3 regions of the Streptomyces sp. NPDC059524 genome follow, and region 2 is predicted to be linked to each of the others. Evidence: riboswitches for the same ligand, from Rfam matches in the RefSeq annotation. Region 2 holds a riboswitch; each other region holds the start of a gene.
The links. Region 2 has a riboswitch for cyclic di-AMP ahead of ACFW9D_RS29105 (C40 family peptidase). Riboswitches for the same ligand answer to the same signal wherever they lie in the genome.
Positions count from the first base shown of each region.

Region 1: linked by a shared signal. The riboswitch ahead of ACFW9D_RS13245 (LysM peptidoglycan-binding domain-containing M23 family metallopeptidase) and the one ahead of ACFW9D_RS29105 (C40 family peptidase) in region 2 are both predicted to bind cyclic di-AMP.
Region 3: linked by a shared signal. The riboswitch ahead of ACFW9D_RS07430 (M23 family metallopeptidase) and the one ahead of ACFW9D_RS29105 (C40 family peptidase) in region 2 are both predicted to bind cyclic di-AMP.

Region 1 is NZ_JBHYTK010000036.1:7,565-12,978, forward strand. It holds gene ACFW9D_RS13235 (hypothetical protein) at 19-300, shown strand; gene ACFW9D_RS13240 (SGNH/GDSL hydrolase family protein) at 333-1,151, opposite strand; gene ACFW9D_RS13245 (LysM peptidoglycan-binding domain-containing M23 family metallopeptidase) at 1,276-2,007, opposite strand; cyclic di-AMP (ydaO/yuaA leader) riboswitch at 2,013-2,193, opposite strand; gene ACFW9D_RS13250 (tyrosine-protein phosphatase) at 2,574-3,371, shown strand; gene ACFW9D_RS13255 (DUF6126 family protein) at 3,381-3,545, opposite strand; gene ACFW9D_RS13260 (helix-turn-helix domain-containing protein) at 3,556-4,182, opposite strand; gene ACFW9D_RS13265 (aspartate aminotransferase family protein) at 4,313-5,414, opposite strand, start outside.
Region 2 is NZ_JBHYTK010000131.1:16,773-22,186, forward strand. It holds gene ACFW9D_RS29095 (peptidoglycan DD-metalloendopeptidase family protein) at 1-665, shown strand, start outside; gene pcrA (DNA helicase PcrA) at 694-3,261, opposite strand; cyclic di-AMP (ydaO/yuaA leader) riboswitch at 3,539-3,743, shown strand; gene ACFW9D_RS29105 (C40 family peptidase) at 3,751-4,950, shown strand; gene ACFW9D_RS29110 (tellurite resistance/C4-dicarboxylate transporter family protein) at 4,976-5,414, shown strand, end outside.
Region 3 is NZ_JBHYTK010000016.1:53,861-59,274, forward strand. It holds gene ACFW9D_RS07425 (PP2C family protein-serine/threonine phosphatase) at 132-1,235, shown strand; cyclic di-AMP (ydaO/yuaA leader) riboswitch at 1,480-1,633, shown strand; gene ACFW9D_RS07430 (M23 family metallopeptidase) at 1,645-2,709, shown strand; gene ACFW9D_RS07435 (aldo/keto reductase) at 2,876-3,820, shown strand; gene ACFW9D_RS07440 (PrsW family intramembrane metalloprotease) at 3,846-5,147, opposite strand; gene trmB (tRNA (guanosine(46)-N7)-methyltransferase TrmB) at 5,207-5,414, opposite strand, start outside.

The sequences.
Region 1 (5,414 bases), on a different contig from region 2:
CTCACGTCAGGGGGAGCATTGAACTGGGGCTGGGCGGAGTGGGCAATCAGCGGCGCGGGCGCCGCCTTCCTGATCACGGCAGCGGTCGGGCTGCGCACTCAACCCGACGGGCCGCCCGAGGCCCGCGTCAGGCACGGCCTGTACCGCGTCCTCCTGCCGTTCATGCTCGGCTGGGCTTTCTTCCTGCTCTGGCTCCCCCGAGCCCTCGGCGCACCGTGGTTCGTCTCGGACCTCTGCCGGCTGGTCGCCATGGCACCCGTCGTGCTGCTCGCCGTCGCGGCGCGACGCCGGGCGCGCTGACCCGGCCGGCAGAGGTCCGGGACCTCGCAGGGTCAGGAAGCCGACTCCAGGTGGGCCTTGATGGCGTGCGGGTCGAGGATGCCCTTGGCCTCGACGCGATCGCCGGAGGACTCGCCGCGCAGACGGCGGCCGATCCAGGGCACGAGGAACTCGCGGGCCCAGTGGATGTCGTCGCGCCGCACCTCGAAGGTGCCGCGGGGCGGCAGCGGGGGCCAGGCCTGCTCGGGGTCGGCGGGCACGTCCACGCCGAGGACCTGCCCGGCGCGCAGGGCGACGCGGGTGTGCCCCTCGGGCGAGAGGTGCAGCCGGTCGTCGTCCCAGGCCCGGCGGTCCTGCACGGAGCGCAGGGACCACAGGTCGAGCACCGGGCAGCCGTACCGGTCGGCGATGGCGCGCACGTGCATGTTGTACGTGGCGATCTTGCCGCGCAGATGCTTGAGGACGGCCACGTCGCGGGTGTCGAAGCCGGTGGCGACGAGGACGGTCCCGGCGGCCTCGGAAAGCCGGGCCACGGCCTTCTCGAAGCGCTCGGCCACGTCGTCCGGGTCGGTGCCGGGACGGATGATGTCGTTGCCGCCGGCGACCAGGCTCACCAGGTCGGGGGCGAGCTCCAGGGCCTTGGGGAGCTGGTGCTCGACGATCTGGTCGATGAGCTTGCCGCGCACGGCCAGGTTCGCGTACTGGAACGTGTCCTCGGGGACCCGGTCGTCGAGGAGGACGGCGAGCCGGTCGGCCCAGCCCACGAAGCTGCCGTCGGGCCCGGGGTCCCCGACGCCTTCGGTGAAGCTGTCCCCCACCGCCGCATAGGACCGAATCGTGCCGCCGCTGAGTGATCTCGATTCGTTTGCCACGACCACACATCCTTCACCCTGACCTGTGACCTACGCGACCGTAGCCAGGGGTTGACGAGTGGTGAGATACAGCACTCGGCGCCCGGGGAATATCCGGGCGCCGAGTGTGGATCATGCGCGTGGGTCAGATGGAGACGCCGTGCGCGCGCAGGTACGCGACCGGGTCGACGTCCGAGCCGTAGTTCGGGGTGGTGCGGATCTCGAAGTGCAGGTGCGGGCCGGTCACGTTGCCGGTCGCGCCGGAGAGGCCGATCTGCGTGCCGGCGGAGACGGCCTGGCCGGCCGAGACGCCGAGCTGCGACAGGTGGGCGTACTGCGAGTAGTGGCCGTCGGCGTGCTGGATGACGACCTGGTTGCCGTACGCGCCGCCGTTGCCGGCGGAGACGACGGTGCCCGCGGCGATGGCCTTGATCGGGGTGCCGGTGGGCACGACGAAGTCGGTGCCGGTGTGGTAGCCGCTGGACCACATGCTGCCGTTCTGGTGGTACGGCGTGCCCTCGGTGGCGTCGACCGGCTTCACGTAGGCGGCGGTGGAGGTGCTCGCCTGGGTGGCCGTGGTCTTCGCGGCGCCGCCGAGGGTGAGCTTCTCGCCGGGCTTGATCAGGCCGGCGTCGGAGCCGATCACGGACTTGTTGTCCGCGTAGAGCTTCTTCCAGCCGCCCTCGACGTTCTCCGCCTTGGCGATCTTGGAGAGCGTGTCGCCGGCCTTGACCGTGTAGGTCTGGGCGGTGGCGGCCTGCGCACCGGTGGCGCCGATCAGCGGCAGCGCGAGCGCGGCACCACCGACGGTGGCGACGGCGGCGGCGCGGCCGAGACGGAAGGACTTCGGGCGGCGGTGCTTACCCTGTGCGGGCATGACGAGATTCCTCTCCGTCGCCTGCGAGGTGAGCTGTCGGGTTCGGACGGGAGATGTCCGGCCGCACCCTTGCCATTCCTGACAGGGACACGACTTCACCCCGAGCCGCTGTGGGGAATTCCCGGGCGGCGTTCTTGCCTGTGGGTCCCCCGCTCCTGCCGTCACGGGTCGTAGTGAGGAATCCGGGCGGCGGCAGGACTAGGCGTTCCGACCGGAATGAGACGTGACCGTAGGGCAGCAGGAAACGAAGCGACAAGTTCCGAATTCCCTCTGACCTGCCTTTTCTTGATCGTTCACGCCTTTCCTGCGTCACCCTGCGTCTATCCCGCCCGCTTTACCGGCGCCTTACCCTAAGGAATTCCCGGGAAAGCCGTCCGGAAGATCCGCCACGGACCGTCACGGATATGACGCTGCTCACGCGACGGGCGACAACGTCCGCAAATCTGCGGACAGTTAATGACGTATAGGCCAAAACGGACACATGGTTGCCCTCTAAATCCATGTCGTATCGTCGGGAGCGCGCCCGCCGGCGAGCAGCGCCGGTGACCCGACCGGGAGGAGCACCCGTGACGCAGCACGCCCCGTCCACCGAGCCCGAGCTGACCGGAGTGCGCAACTTCCGCGACGTGGGCGGCCTCCCCACCGTGGACGGCCGGCGCGTGCGCCCCGGCGTGCTTTTCCGCAGCGGACACCTCGCCCACGCCACGGCCGAGGACGCGGCGTTCCTCTCCGGGCTCGGCCTGCACACGATCTTCGACTTCCGCAACGCGGCGGACCAGAAGCTGGAGGGCGCGGACGTCGCGCTGCCCGGCGTGCGCAATGTGAACCTGCCGCTGTCCGACCCGGCGGACGGCTCCGAGTTCTGGAAGATGGTCCGCGACGGCGACATGGACCAGCTCCGGTCGCTCCTCTCCGGGGGCCGCGCCGCGGACCGCATGATCAACTCGTACCGGTCGATCATCACGGACCGCACGGCCGAGCACGGCCGGGTGCTGCGCGCCGTCGCCGAGGACAGCGTGCCCGCGCTGATGCACTGTGCGGCGGGCAAGGACCGGGCCGGTCTGTCGATCGCCGTGACACTGCTCGCGGTCGGCGTCGAGCGCGAGGCCATCGAGGCGGACTACCTGGAGTCGAACGCGAAGCACCGCCGCTACAAGGTGCACCGCAGCTCCACGTCCCCGGACGCCTACTCCCCCGAGGTCATGGAGCTGCTCAGCCCGCTGTTCGACGCGCGCGCCGAGTACCTGCGCGCCGCCTTCGAGACCATCGAGCAGCACTGGGGCGGCACGGAGCGCTACTTCGCGGAGGGTCTCGGGCTCACCGCGGCCGACCGGGACCGGCTGCGCGAGCGCCTGCTCGTCTGACGGCTGCGGCTACCGGTTCGCGCCCAGGGTGAAGAGCAGGTAGATGAACCCGGCGAAGGCGTGCCCCGCGAAGACGTAGAGGAGGACGCGCACCAGGATGCCGCGCGGCATCTTGTCCTCGATGTTGCGGGCGGCGGGCTTGGGGGCGTCGGTGGGCTCGGTCGCGTCACTCATGTCGGGCCTCTCAGACCTCTCGGATCGGAGCCGACGCCGGGCCGAGGCACAGGGCGGCGGTCGGACTCTGCAGCAGGGTGTGGACGAAGAGCAGCTCAGCCCCGGACCGGTCCGCCGCGGCGATGCGGTGCGGGGTGAGCGAGTCGAAGTGGGCACTGTCGCCCGGCTCCAGGCGGTACGAGGTGTCGCCGAGGCGCAGCTTGAGCCGCCCCTCCAGGACGTACAGCCACTCCTCCCCCGGGTGCACCCGCACGATGTCGCCCTGGGTCCCGTACGGGACGTGGACGCGCAGCGACTGCATGGCGCGGCCGGGGGAACCGGCCTGGAAGTAGGTCCAGCCGCCGGCCTCGGTGGGCTCCATGGCGGCGGACCGGACGACGGCGTCGCGGTCGGCCGGGGTCTCACCGAGCAGCTCGGAGACCGTGGTGCCGTAGATCCGGGCGAGTCCGAGCAGCATCGGCAGCGAGGGCTGGCGCTGCCCGGTCTCCAGGCGGGACAGATGGGCCGGGGACAGACCGGCGGAGCCGGCGGCGGCCTCCAGGGTGAGGGAGGCGCGGCGGCGCAGGGCACGCAACTGGGGTGCGACGGCGGGCAGCTCCGGCGGTTCCGGAGTACCCTCCGGGGAGGCAGGGCTCATGCTGACGATTCAGCCAGAAGCCTGCCTCTCCGGCAAATTGCTTGCCTCAGAGGCAAAATTTCCCGCGGTTTCCGGTCACCGGCCGCCCGTCGCTCCCTGCCGGTCCCTGCTCCCGGTCACCCGCCTCCGGTCACCGATTGGCCACCGCCTGCTTGATCAGGGTCTTGCTGAAGTCCCACATCAGCCCGCCCCCGCTGTGCGCGTCGTCCATGACGGCGGTGAACGCCTCGACGAACCGCTCGACGTCCGCCTCGTCGACGACCAACGGCGGGATCAGCTTGATGACCTCCAGATGGTCCCCGGAGACCTGGGTGAGGATCCGGTGCTTCTGGAGCAGCGGCACCACGACCATCTGCGCGAACAGGCCCTTGCGGGCGGCCTGCAGCATGGTCCAGCGGCTGCGCAGCTTCAGGGACTTGGGCCGGCCGAACTCGATGCCGATCATCAGGCCGCGCCCGCGCACGTCGCTGAGCAGCTCGTAGCGGTCGGTCAGCGCGGCCAGCCGGGAGGACAGCAGGCCGCCCATGGCGCGGGCGTTCGCGACGATCTGGTCGTCCTCCATGACGGACAGGACGGCGAGCCCGGCGGCCATCGCCTGCGCGTTGGAGCCGAAGCTCGCCGAGTGGACGAGGACCCGGTCCATGGACGAGTAGACCTTCTTGAAGATCCAGTCCTTGCCCAGCGTCGCGCCGACCGGCACATAGCCGCCCGACAGCGCCTTCGCGACGCACACCAGGTCCGGCTCGACCCCGTCCTCGTGCTGGTACGCGTAGAAGTCGCCGGTGCGGCCGAGGCCGGTCTGCACCTCGTCGGCGATGAGCAGCGCCTTGTGCTTGTGCAGCAGTTCCTGGGCGGCGCGCAGATAGCCGGGCGGCGCCTCGTGCACGCCCTTGCCCTGGATCGGCTCGACGATGAGGGCGGCGACGTCCCCCTGCTTCAACTCCCGGGCCAGGGCGTCGAGATCGCCGAGCGGGACGGCGGTGTCGGGCAGCAGCGGGGCGAAGCCGTCGCGGAAGCCGTCCTCCCCGTTGACCGAGAGGGAGCCCGTCGTCAGGCCGTGGAAGGCGTGCGCGCAGTACAGGACGCGCGGCTTGCCGGTCGCGTACCGGGCGAACTTCAGGGCGGTCTCGACGGCCTCGGTGCCGCTGTTGCCGAAGAACACCCGGTCCAGGTGCGGGCTGTGCGCGATCAGCTTCTCGGCCAGCAGCCCCGGCAGCGGCTGGCAGTCGAAC
Region 2 (5,414 bases):
TCGGTGTGGCGGGGGTCGCGGCCGCGTCCGTCGGCGGTCTCGGCGGCGAGGAGCCCAAGGAGACGAAGGCCGCCGCGGCGCCCGACGTCAAGACCGTGAAGCCCTCGGTGGCGAACAACAAGCTGGACACCCAGCTGCGCGGACTCTCCGCGGACGCGGGCGACTTCGCCGACCGGGCGAGCCGCACGCAGGAGCGCATCGACCTGAAGGCGAAGCAGGAGGCGGACCGCAAGAAGGCCGCCGAGGAGGCCGCCCGCAAGGAGGCGGCCCGCCCCAAGTTCGCCCTGCCGGTCTCGGCCCGCGGACTGTCCGCCTATTTCGGCCAGGCCGGCATCAACTGGATGTCCTCGCACACCGGCATCGACTTCCCCGTCTCGTACGTCCCCGTGATGGCGGCGACCGACGGCACCGTCCGCACCCAGTGGAACAGCGCGTACGGGAACATGGCGATCGTCACCGCCAAGGACGGCACCGAGACCTGGTACTGCCACCTGTCCCGGCACACGGTGCTGAGCGGGCCCGTGAAGGCGGGTGACGTCATCGCGACGTCCGGCGACTCCGGCAACTCGACCGGCCCGCACCTGCACTTCGAGGTGCACCCCGGTGGCGGCGCCGCGGTCGACCCGCTGCCGTGGCTGCGCAGCCACGGCCTCGACCCGACCTGACGGCCCCGTCCGGCCCCGCCCTGCCGGGTTACAGCTTCTCGACCGGCGCGTAGCGCAGCAGCAGCCGCTTCGGCTTCGGGTCGCCGAAGTCGATCGTCGCCTCCGCCTTGTCGCCCTGCCCGTTGACCCCCACGACCGTGCCCAGGCCGAACTGGTCGTGCGTGACGCGGTCGCCGACCGCGAGGGCCACGACCGGCTTGTCGCCCGCCCGCCCCCGGCTCGTGGCGAACGCGGGCGTCGTGCGCGAGCGCGACGACAGGGTCGACGACAGCGAGGCCGCGACACCGCTCTTGCCGAAGCCGCCGCCGGAGCCGCCGAAGCCACCGCGGCCGGCCGTCGCCGAAGGCGTCGCCGGACCCGTGCGCTTCCAGTCCAGGTGCGCGGCCGGGATCTCCTCCAGGAACCGCGACGGCGGGTTGTACGAGGGCTGGCCCCAGGCGCTGCGCATCGAGGAGCGGGTCAGATAGAGCCGCTCGCGGGCGCGCGTGATGCCGACGTAGGCGAGCCGGCGCTCCTCCTCCAGCTCCTTGGTCTGGCCGAGGGAGCGCATGTGCGGGAAGACGCCGTCCTCCAGGCCGGTCAGGAAGACCGTGGGGAACTCGAGGCCCTTCGCGGTGTGCAGGGTCATCAGTGTGATGACGCCGCTGCCGTCGTCGTCCTCGTCGGGGATCTGGTCGGAGTCGGCGACGAGCGCGACCCGCTCCAGGAAGTCCGAGAGCGTGCCGCCGGAGGCCTCGGTCTGCGCGCCCTCCTCCGCGGCCGCGTTCTCCTGCTCGAACTCCAGGGCCACGGCCGCGAGTTCCTGCAGGTTCTCGATGCGGGTCTCGTCCTGCGGGTCGGTGGAGGCCTGGAGCTCGGCGAGGTATCCGGTGCGCTCCAGGACGGCTTCGAGGACCGTCGCCGGGCCGGCGCCGGACTCGACGATCGTGCGCAGGTCCTCCATCAGCGTGTTGAACCGCTTCACCGCGTTCGTCGAGCGGGACGCCATCCCGTACGCCTCGTCGACCCGGCGCAGGGCCTGCGGGAAGGAGATCTTCTCGCGCTGGGAGAGGGCGTCGATCATGGCTTCGGCGCGGTCGCCGATGCCGCGCTTCGGCACGTTCAGGATCCGGCGCAGCGGGACGGAGTCCTCCGGGTTGGCGAGCACCCGCAGGTACGCGAGGACGTCCCGGACCTCCTTGCGCTCGTAGAAGCGGACGCCGCCGACGACCTTGTACGGGAGGCCGACGCGGATGAAGACCTCTTCGAAGACACGGGACTGCGCGTTCGTCCGGTAGAAGACGGCGACGTCGCCGGCCTTCGCGTCGCCCGCGTCGGTCAGCCGGTCGATCTCGTCGGCGACGAACTGGGCCTCGTCGTGCTCGGTGTCCGCGACGTAGCCGGTGATCTGGGCGCCCGCGCCCGCGTTCGTCCACAGGTTCTTGGGCCTGCGGGACTCGTTGCGCTCGATGACCGCGTTGGCCGCGGAGAGGATCGTCTGGGTGGAGCGGTAGTTCTGCTCCAGGAGGATCGTCGTCGCGTCCGGGTAGTCCTCCTCGAACTGGAGGATGTTGCGGATCGTGGCGCCGCGGAAGGCGTAGATCGACTGGTCGGCGTCACCCACGACGCACAGCTCGGCCGGGCCGGGGTCGTCCGCGCTCGGCGGCGCGTCCACGCCCGCCTCCACCTCCGCGTCGTGGGCGGCGGCGGTGCCGACCAGCTCACGGACCAGGGCGTACTGCGCGTGGTTCGTGTCCTGGTACTCGTCGACCAGGACGTGCCGGAAGCGGCGGTGGTAGTGCTCGGCGACGTCGGGGAAGGCGCGCAGCAGGTTGACCGTCGTCATGATCAGGTCGTCGAAGTCCAGCGCGTTCGCCTCGCGGAGGCGGGACTGGTACATCGCGTAGGCCTGGGCGAGGGTCTTCTCGAAGCCGTCGGCGGCCTGGGCGGCGAAGTCCTCCTCGTCGATCAGCTCGTTCTTCAGGTTGCTGATCTTGGCGCTGAAGGACTTCGGCGGGAACTTCTTCGGGTCGAGGTCCAGGTCGCGGCAGACCAGGGCCATGAGCCGCTTGCTGTCGGCCGCGTCGTAGATCGAGAAGGAGGACGTGAAGCCCAGCCGCTTGGACTCGCGGCGCAGGATGCGGACGCAGGCGCTGTGGAAGGTGGAGACCCACATCGCGTTCGCCCGCGGGCCCACCAGGGCCTCGACGCGCTCCTTCATCTCGCCCGCGGCCTTGTTCGTGAACGTGATCGCGAGGATCTGGCCGGGGTGCACGCCGCGCTGGGCGAGCAGGTACGCGATGCGGTGCGTGAGGACGCGGGTCTTGCCGGAGCCGGCGCCCGCGACGATGAGCAGGGGGGAGCCGCCGTGCACCACGGCCGCCCGCTGGTTCTCGTTCAGCCCCTCCAGGAGGGCCTCCGGGTCCAGGGCCGGGCGGGGCGCCCCGTCGCGGTAGTGCGTGTCCCGGTCCACGGGCGCGTCGAACTTCCCCCCGAACAGGTCGTCCGGAAGCGGCTCGGGGGCCCCGTCGTGCTCGGGGTCCTCGGGCGGCGGCGGGGGCTCCTCCGCAGGGGACTGGAGGCCGGCCAGGAAGCTGTCGTCAAAGAGGCTGCTCATCGCTCTCCGAGTCTAGGCCGCCCCACCGACAGCCCGCCGTCACCTTCACGGAGACGCTCCTCGCATTCACGGTGACACCCCTCGCACCACCCTTTGCGACGGCCCGGTAACCCAGCGCGACAGCAAAGGCCGTTCGGGGCCCGCGGCGTAGAGATCATGGAAATGGTCACGAAAATGTATCGGGCATATCGAACATCAACCTTCACAGCAGCAACACGAGTTGGCTACGGTGCTGCGCGGGCAGCCCGTCCCCCCGCCCGCGAACAACGCGGCGAGCGGGCAGCCCCCGCCGAGTTCCGTACGCCGAGAGGCAGGGAACCGGGGACCCACCGACCTTGGGGTGAATCGGTCAACAGTCCGGCGGCGCCGGATGGTTGGCCGTAGGGCAGCCTTCCGTACGACGTGCACCACCGCGCACCGAAGCGACGGTGTACGAGCCCGAACCCGACAGCTAACCCGGTAGGCGGATTACGGAAGGAGTCGCCTGCCTTGGCGTCGCACCGCAAGCCGCGTACCCGCTCCCGGATGACCGGCGGCACCCGTACGACCCCCGCGGTCGGCATCACGACCGCCGCCCTCACCTCCGTCGCGCTGCTCTCGCAGACGGCCCAGGCCGCGCCGGCCCAGCCCGCGAAGCCGAGCCTCGAAGAGGTGCAGAAGAAGGTCGACACGCTCTACCGCCAGGCCGAGGTGGCCACGCAGAAGTACAACGCGGCCCAGGAGCGGACCACCGGCAAGAAGAAGCAGGTCGATCATCTCCTCGACGACATCGCGCAGCGCACGGAGAAGATGAACACGGCCCGCGAGGAGCTCGGCCGGTTCGCCGCCGCGCAGTACCGCACGGGCGGGGTGAGCGACACGGCGACGATGTTCCTCGCGGAGAACCCCGAGGACTACTTCGCCCAGGACCAGCTGATGAGCCGGCTGACCTCCCGCCAGAAGAAGGCGGTCGACGACTACCAGGTGCAGCAGCGCGAGACGGCGAAGAAGCGCACCGAGGCGCAGGAGAGCCTGAAGCAGCTGACGACGTCGCAGACCGAGCTGAAGACGTCCAAGCAGACCGTCCAGTCGAAGCTCGCCGACGCCCGGAAGCTGCTGTCGGAGCTGACGGCCGAGGAGAAGGCGCGGCTGGCCGCGATCGAGCGGCAGAAGCAGGAGGCGGCCCGCAAGAAGGCCGCCGAGCTCGCCGCGAAGCAGAAGGCCGAGGAAGAGGCCAAGCGGAAGGCCGAGGAAGCCGCCCGCCAGGAGGAGGGCTCGGGCACCGGTTCCGGCACGACGGACCCGGGCACGGGCTCCGGTTCCGACTCGGGCTCGACGGACACCTCGTACGCCACGAAGGCCGCGAAGGCCCTCGCCTTCGCCAAGGCCCAGGAGGGCAAGCCGTACGTGTGGGGCGCGACGGGCCCGGACTCGTACGACTGCTCGGGGCTGACCGGGGCGGCCTGGAAGGCGGCCGGTGTCACGCTGCCGCGCACCACGTGGGACCAGGTGGAGTTCGGCACGACGGTCCCGCTGTCCGACATCCAGCCCGGTGACCTGGTCTTCTTCTACGACGACATCAGTCACGTCGGCATCTACAAGGGCGACGGCATCATGATCCACGCCCCGAAGCCGGGCGCGTACGTGCGCGAGGAGTCGATCTACTACGACGGCACCGCGTCGATCCACAGCGTGGTGCGCCCCGCCTGACGCCGCTCGCGGTTACGTTCGGGCGGTGGACCGCGACCGCCCGGACGTGCCCGGGACCCCCGACACCGCACCCGCCTCACCCTGGGCGACGATCCCGCCGGCCGCCGGCGCCGCCGTCATGGCCACCGGCATCGTCTCGATCGGCCTCCACCTGCTCGGGCAGGACGTGCTGTCGACGGTGTTCCTCGTGCTGGGCTCGGCGCTGTGGGGGCTGCTCGCGGTCGTGTTCCTCGCCCGCCTGTTCGGGGACCGGGGCCGCTGGGAGCGGGAGGCGGACACGCCCGCGGCGCTCACGGCGGTGGCCGCGACGTGTGTGCTCGGCACGCGGTACGCGCTGGCCGGGAGCCTCGGGTTCGCCGAGGTGCTGCTGGGGATCGCGGTGGTGGTGTGGCCGGTGCTGTTCGTGGCCGTGGTGCGGCACTGGCGGCCGAAGATGCCCGGCGCCGTCTTCATCACGTGCGTCG
Region 3 (5,414 bases), on a different contig from region 2:
TTTTGTTCGCCAGAAAGCGCGCCCTTTCGCTGAACCCGGACGGCCCAGTACTGCTCGCCGCCGTGGCCCGCCCCGGGAAACCTTGGGGAGACGCCGGACATTCGGGCGCGCAAGCGGCAGGAGACGAAGCGGTGGGGCAGCGACGGGGTCGGCACGCACACGCACCGGGCAACCGTGGTCTGCGCACCGTCCTGCGACTGCTGCCGGCGCTCCTCGTCATCGGCGGCGCCGCCTACGAGTACAGCACCCCGGCGGGCTTCGCCGGTTCCCCTCTGTTCAGTGCCGCACCCCTGGTGGCGGCCCCCTTCTTCTCGATGCGCGCCACGATCCTCGCCGGTGTCGCCTCGATCGCGGCGATCGTCGCCGTCCATCTGCGCTTCACGAACGACTTCGGCTCCGACATCGTGACCGAGATGGTCACGGTGGCCACCGTCTGCCTGCTCGCCTGCTTCATCAACCGGATCGTGCGGCACAGCAGCGAACAGCTCGCCTCCGCCCGGCACATCGCGGAGGCGGCCCAGCGCGCCGTCCTGCCGGCCCCGCCCGGCCGGACCGGCGGCCTGGACGTCGCCGTGCGCTACGAGGCCGCGCAGGCGGGCGCGTTCATCGGCGGCGACCTCTACGCGGTGCAGGACACCCCGCACGGCGTGCGCGTCGTCGTCGGCGACGTGCGGGGCAAGGGCATGGGCGCGGTGTCGGCGGTGGCCGTCGTCATCGGCGCGTTCCGCGAGGCCGCCGAGCAGGAGGGCAGCCTGGAGAACGTGGCCCGGCGCCTGGAGCGGGCGCTGGCCCGCGAGGGCACCCGGCGCAGCGGCGTCGACGACTTCGAGGGCTTCACGACGGCGGTGCTCGCCGAGTTCCCGTACGGGGCGGGCCTGGTGCGGGTGCTCAACCGCGGGCACCCGGAGCCGCTCCTGCTGCACGGCGACGGCACGCTGCGGATGCTCGGTCCGGGCGAGGCCGCGCTGCCGCTCGGTCTGAGCGCGCTGGGCAGCTGGCCGGACCGGGCCACCGAGGAGGCGTTCCCCGCCGGCGCCACGCTGCTGCTCTACACCGACGGCCTGTCCGAGGCGCGCGACGCGCACGGCGTCTTCTACGACCCGGCGGACCGGCTGTCGGGGCGGAGGTTCAGCGGACCCGAGGAACTGCTCGCGGAGGTCGCCGAGGAGGTCCGGGAGCACACCGGCGGGGGCGCGCGGGACGACATGGCGCTGCTCGCCGTGCGACGTCCTTGATCGACATCACGGGGGGTGATCGAACGGCACCCCTGCGCATAACAATTGATACAGCGTCAGAAAGTCGTGGCGGATCCGTGTCCTCCGACTCGGGGTCAACTCGCCCGATTCCGCCCGCTCGTGCCCTGATAAGTCCAGGCCAAAGACGTGAACGATCAGTGGGAACGGCTTGGAAATCGTGTCGGCTGTCTATTAACGTTCGATAACGCAGCGCGGTCGTCCCAGCCGTCACAAGAGTCGGCTCCGCGCGCACGCGCTTAATCCCGAAAGGGAGCCGGGGAACCACCAACTTGGGGTGAATCGGACCGTAGCGACGCATGTGCGTCCGTCTACGCCCGTAGGAGACCTTCCTGCTCCGAACCCGTCAGCTAACCCGGTAGGCGAGAAGGAAGGAAAGGAGAGCGCCCCCGTGGCGTCGAACCGGCCTGCCCCCGAGTTCTCCTACGGCTCCGCCGAAGCGTCTGACGACTTCGGCGTCGAGCGAGAGAACTGGGAGGAGTGGAACCCCACCGAGGAGTCCGTCCGACCGGTCCGCGGCCGGCACCGCGTGGCCCGCCAGCGCGGCGGACTCGCGCGCAGCTCCACGGTTCTCGGCGTCGGCGTGATCGCCGCCGTCGGCGCCGGCGGCATCGCCACCGCGCAGGGCGGCAAGCCCGCGGTCTCGCTCTCCATGCCCGACCTTTCCGCGGTCAAGGACTCGCTGCCCGAGGCCAAGTCCCTGCCGGGCGTGGGCGCGCTCATATCCGGCTCGGACGACTCCGCCGACTCCGCGTCCGACGGCTCGCCGGCCGCGCAGGCCGCCCCGCTCACCACGGTGACCGACGGCGCGCAGGGACAGTCCGACGCGGGCGAGGCCCTGCGGGCCCGCATCATGGCCCAGGCCGAGACGCAGCAGTCCGCCGCCGAGGAGGCCGAGCGCCAGGCCGCCGAGGAGGCCGCCGCGCAGAAGGCCGCCGAAGAGGCCGCCGAGCAGCAGAAGGCCGCCGAGGCCAAGGCCGCCGCCGAGAAGAAGGCGGCCGAGGAGGAGGCCAAGCGCAAGGCCGAGGCCGAGCGCCTCGCCAAGCTGGCCAAGAGCTACAAGCTCCCCGTCGCCTCGTACACGCTCACCGGCACCTTCGGGCAGCCGGGCTCCATGTGGTCCTCCGGCTACCACACGGGCCTCGACTTCGCGGCCTCCACCGGTACGCCGATCTACGCGATCCACTCCGGGACCGTCACCGAGGCGGGCTGGGCCGGTGCCTACGGCTACCGCACCGTCCTCACCCTCGACGACGGCACCGAGCTGTGGTTCTGCCACCAGTCCTCGATGAACGTCAGCGTCGGCCAGAAGGTCAGCACCGGCGACGTCATCGGCCGCGTCGGCGCGACCGGCAACGTGACGGGCGCCCACCTCCACCTCGAGGTCCACCCCGACGGCCAGGCCACGGGCGTCGACCCGGCCGCCTGGCTGCGCGACAAGGGCCTCGGTCTCTGACCTTCCCCGATCCCCGGCGGTCCTGGCGGCAACCCCCCGACGCCAGGGCTGCCGGTTCCGCGTGCCCGCGCGCGCCCGCCGGCCGACACCCCGTCAGACCGACTGAGGTCCACCTCCGCCGGAACCGGCCGGAATACCGGATTCTGTGCGGGCGTTGAGAGGGTTCATGACTTCTCTGCGCTCACTCGGCTCCTCGGACCTCGAGGTCTTCCCCCTCGCCCTCGGTGGCAATGTCTTCGGCTGGACGGCGGACGAGGCCGCCTCCTTCGCGGTCCTCGACGCCTACACCGCCGCCGGCGGCAACTTCATCGACACCGCCGACTCCTATTCGGCGTGGGTGGAGGGCAACGAGGGCGGCGAGTCCGAGACCGTGATCGGCCGCTGGCTGGCCGCGCGGGGCCGGCGCGACGACGTCGTCATCGCCACGAAGGTGAGCCAGCACCCGCGGTACCAGGGCCTGTCCGCGGACAACATCAAGGCCGCCGCCGACGCCTCGCTGCAGCGCCTGGGCACCGATCACATCGACCTGTACTACACGCACTTCGACCAGCCCGACGTGCCCGTCGAGGAGATCATCGGCGCGCTCGACGAGCTGGTGCGGGCGGGCAAGGTCCGCTACATCGCGGCGTCCAACATCACCCCGGCCCGCCTCCAGGAGTCCCTGGACCTCTCCGACCGCGAGGGCCTCGCCCGCTACGTCGCCCTGCAGCCGCACTACAACCTGGTCTCGCGCGACACGTACGAGGGCGCACTGGAGCAGGTCGCCTCCCGCGCGGGCCTCGGCGCCGTCCCGTACTACGCGCTCGCCTCCGGCTTCCTCACCGGCAAGTACCGCACCGGCGTCACCGTCGACAGCGCGCGGGCGCAGGGCGCGGCCCGGCACCTGGAGACCGCGCGCGGGCAGGCCGTCCTCACGGCCCTCGACGAGATCGCCAAGGAGCGCGACGCGCAGGTCGCCACCGTCGCCCTGGCCTGGCTCGCCGCGCAGCCCACCGTGACCGCGCCGATCGCCTCGGCGCGCACCGTGGAGCAGCTCCCGGCGCTGCTCGCCGTCGCGGACCTCGAACTCACCGAGTCCGAGCTCCAGCGCCTCGGCCGCGCCTCCGCCTGACCGACAGCGGGCAGGCCCGGCAGGCCTAGTACCGGTACGGGTTGTAGTACGGGGGGCCCTGCACCGGCGGCCCCGCGTACACCGGCCACACCGGCACGACGGCGCGGGCCGCGTAGGCGAGGGCGGCCCGCGCGTAGCCCTGCCGCCGCCACAGCGCGTCGAGCAGCTCCCGCTCCCGTACGACGAAGTCGGCGCCGGCCCGGCCGCGGGCGCCGCGCCGGCGCAGCAGGGCGAGCGAGGTCGCGTACTCCTCGTACTCGGTGACCGCCGTCAGGGCCTCCTTGCCGCCGAAGTGCGCCGCGTACTCGCGGGCCAGGCGGCGGGCCTTGAGGGAGCCGAGCGCGAAGGGTTCGGGCGGGGCGAGCCAGCCGGCGGCCACATAGGCGGGCAGCTCCTCGCGGACGGCGCGCAGCTCGCGCTGGCGCAGGAACACGGCGAGCCAGGTGAGCAGCCCGAACACCGGCACCATGAACGTGGCGTAGACGGCGAAGAAGCCGTACTCGCCGAAGTTCGACGAGCCGTTCCAGAAGGCGTGCATGCCCATCGCGGTGAGGAGTCCGGCGAGCGGCAGCAGCACGCGGCGCACCTGGCCGCGGTCGGGGGCGGTGACGGCGGCGATGCCGAAGCCGATGCCGGTCAGCACCGTGAACAGCGGATGCGCGAACGGCGACATGACGACGCGGACGAAGAACGTCGCGGCGGTCACCGAACTGAGCCCTGGGCCTGTGCCGCTGATCTGGTCGGTGCCGAACGCGTTGCCCAGATAGAGGATGTTCTCGGTGAACGCGAAGCCGGTCGCGGTGACCCCGGCGATGACGATGCCGTCGACGACCCCGGCGAAGTCGCGTCTGCGGAACAGGAAGACGAGCAGCACCGCCGCCGCCTTCGCCGACTCCTCGACGACGGGCGCTATGACGGTCGCGCCGAGGGTGTCGGCGCTGGTCGGATCCGCAGTCGCGGTCGCTATCCAGCGGGTGGCGAAGCTGTTCGCCACGATCGCGATGAGGGCCGCCGCGCAGGCGCCCCACGCGAACGCGAACACCGTGTTCCGCCAGGGGCCCGGCCGGACCCGGTCCAGCCAGCGGAAGGCGGATATCAGCAGCGGCACCGGCAGCACGGCCAGGCCGAGGCCGACGAGGAAGCCCTCCGTGCCGGTCTGCTCCCGCACCAGCGCCAGGATCACCGCGCCGGACAGCGCGAGCAGCGCGGCGAGCGCCGTGGCCCGCACGCCCTTCCGCTCCCACCAGCGCGGATGCGGGACCGCGCCGCTCGGCGGGGTGCCGAGGGCGTGGTCCTGATGCGGTGGATAGGTGGGGTACGGGGCCACGGATTGACCCTAACGAGGGATGCGGGGCGCCGCGACGGGGCCCGTCCCCGGGGCGGGGCTCAGCGGCGCGTGAACAGCAGGTCGTGCACCACGTGGCTCTTGTCCAGGCCCTTGCCCTCGAACCGGGTCAGGGGGCGGAACTCGGGGCGCGGGGCGTAGCCGCCGTCCGCGATCGTGTTCACGTAGTCGGGGTGCGCGGTGAGGACCTCGAGCATCTGCTCCGCGTAGTCCTCCCAGTCCGTCGCGCAGTGCACCAGCGCACCCGGC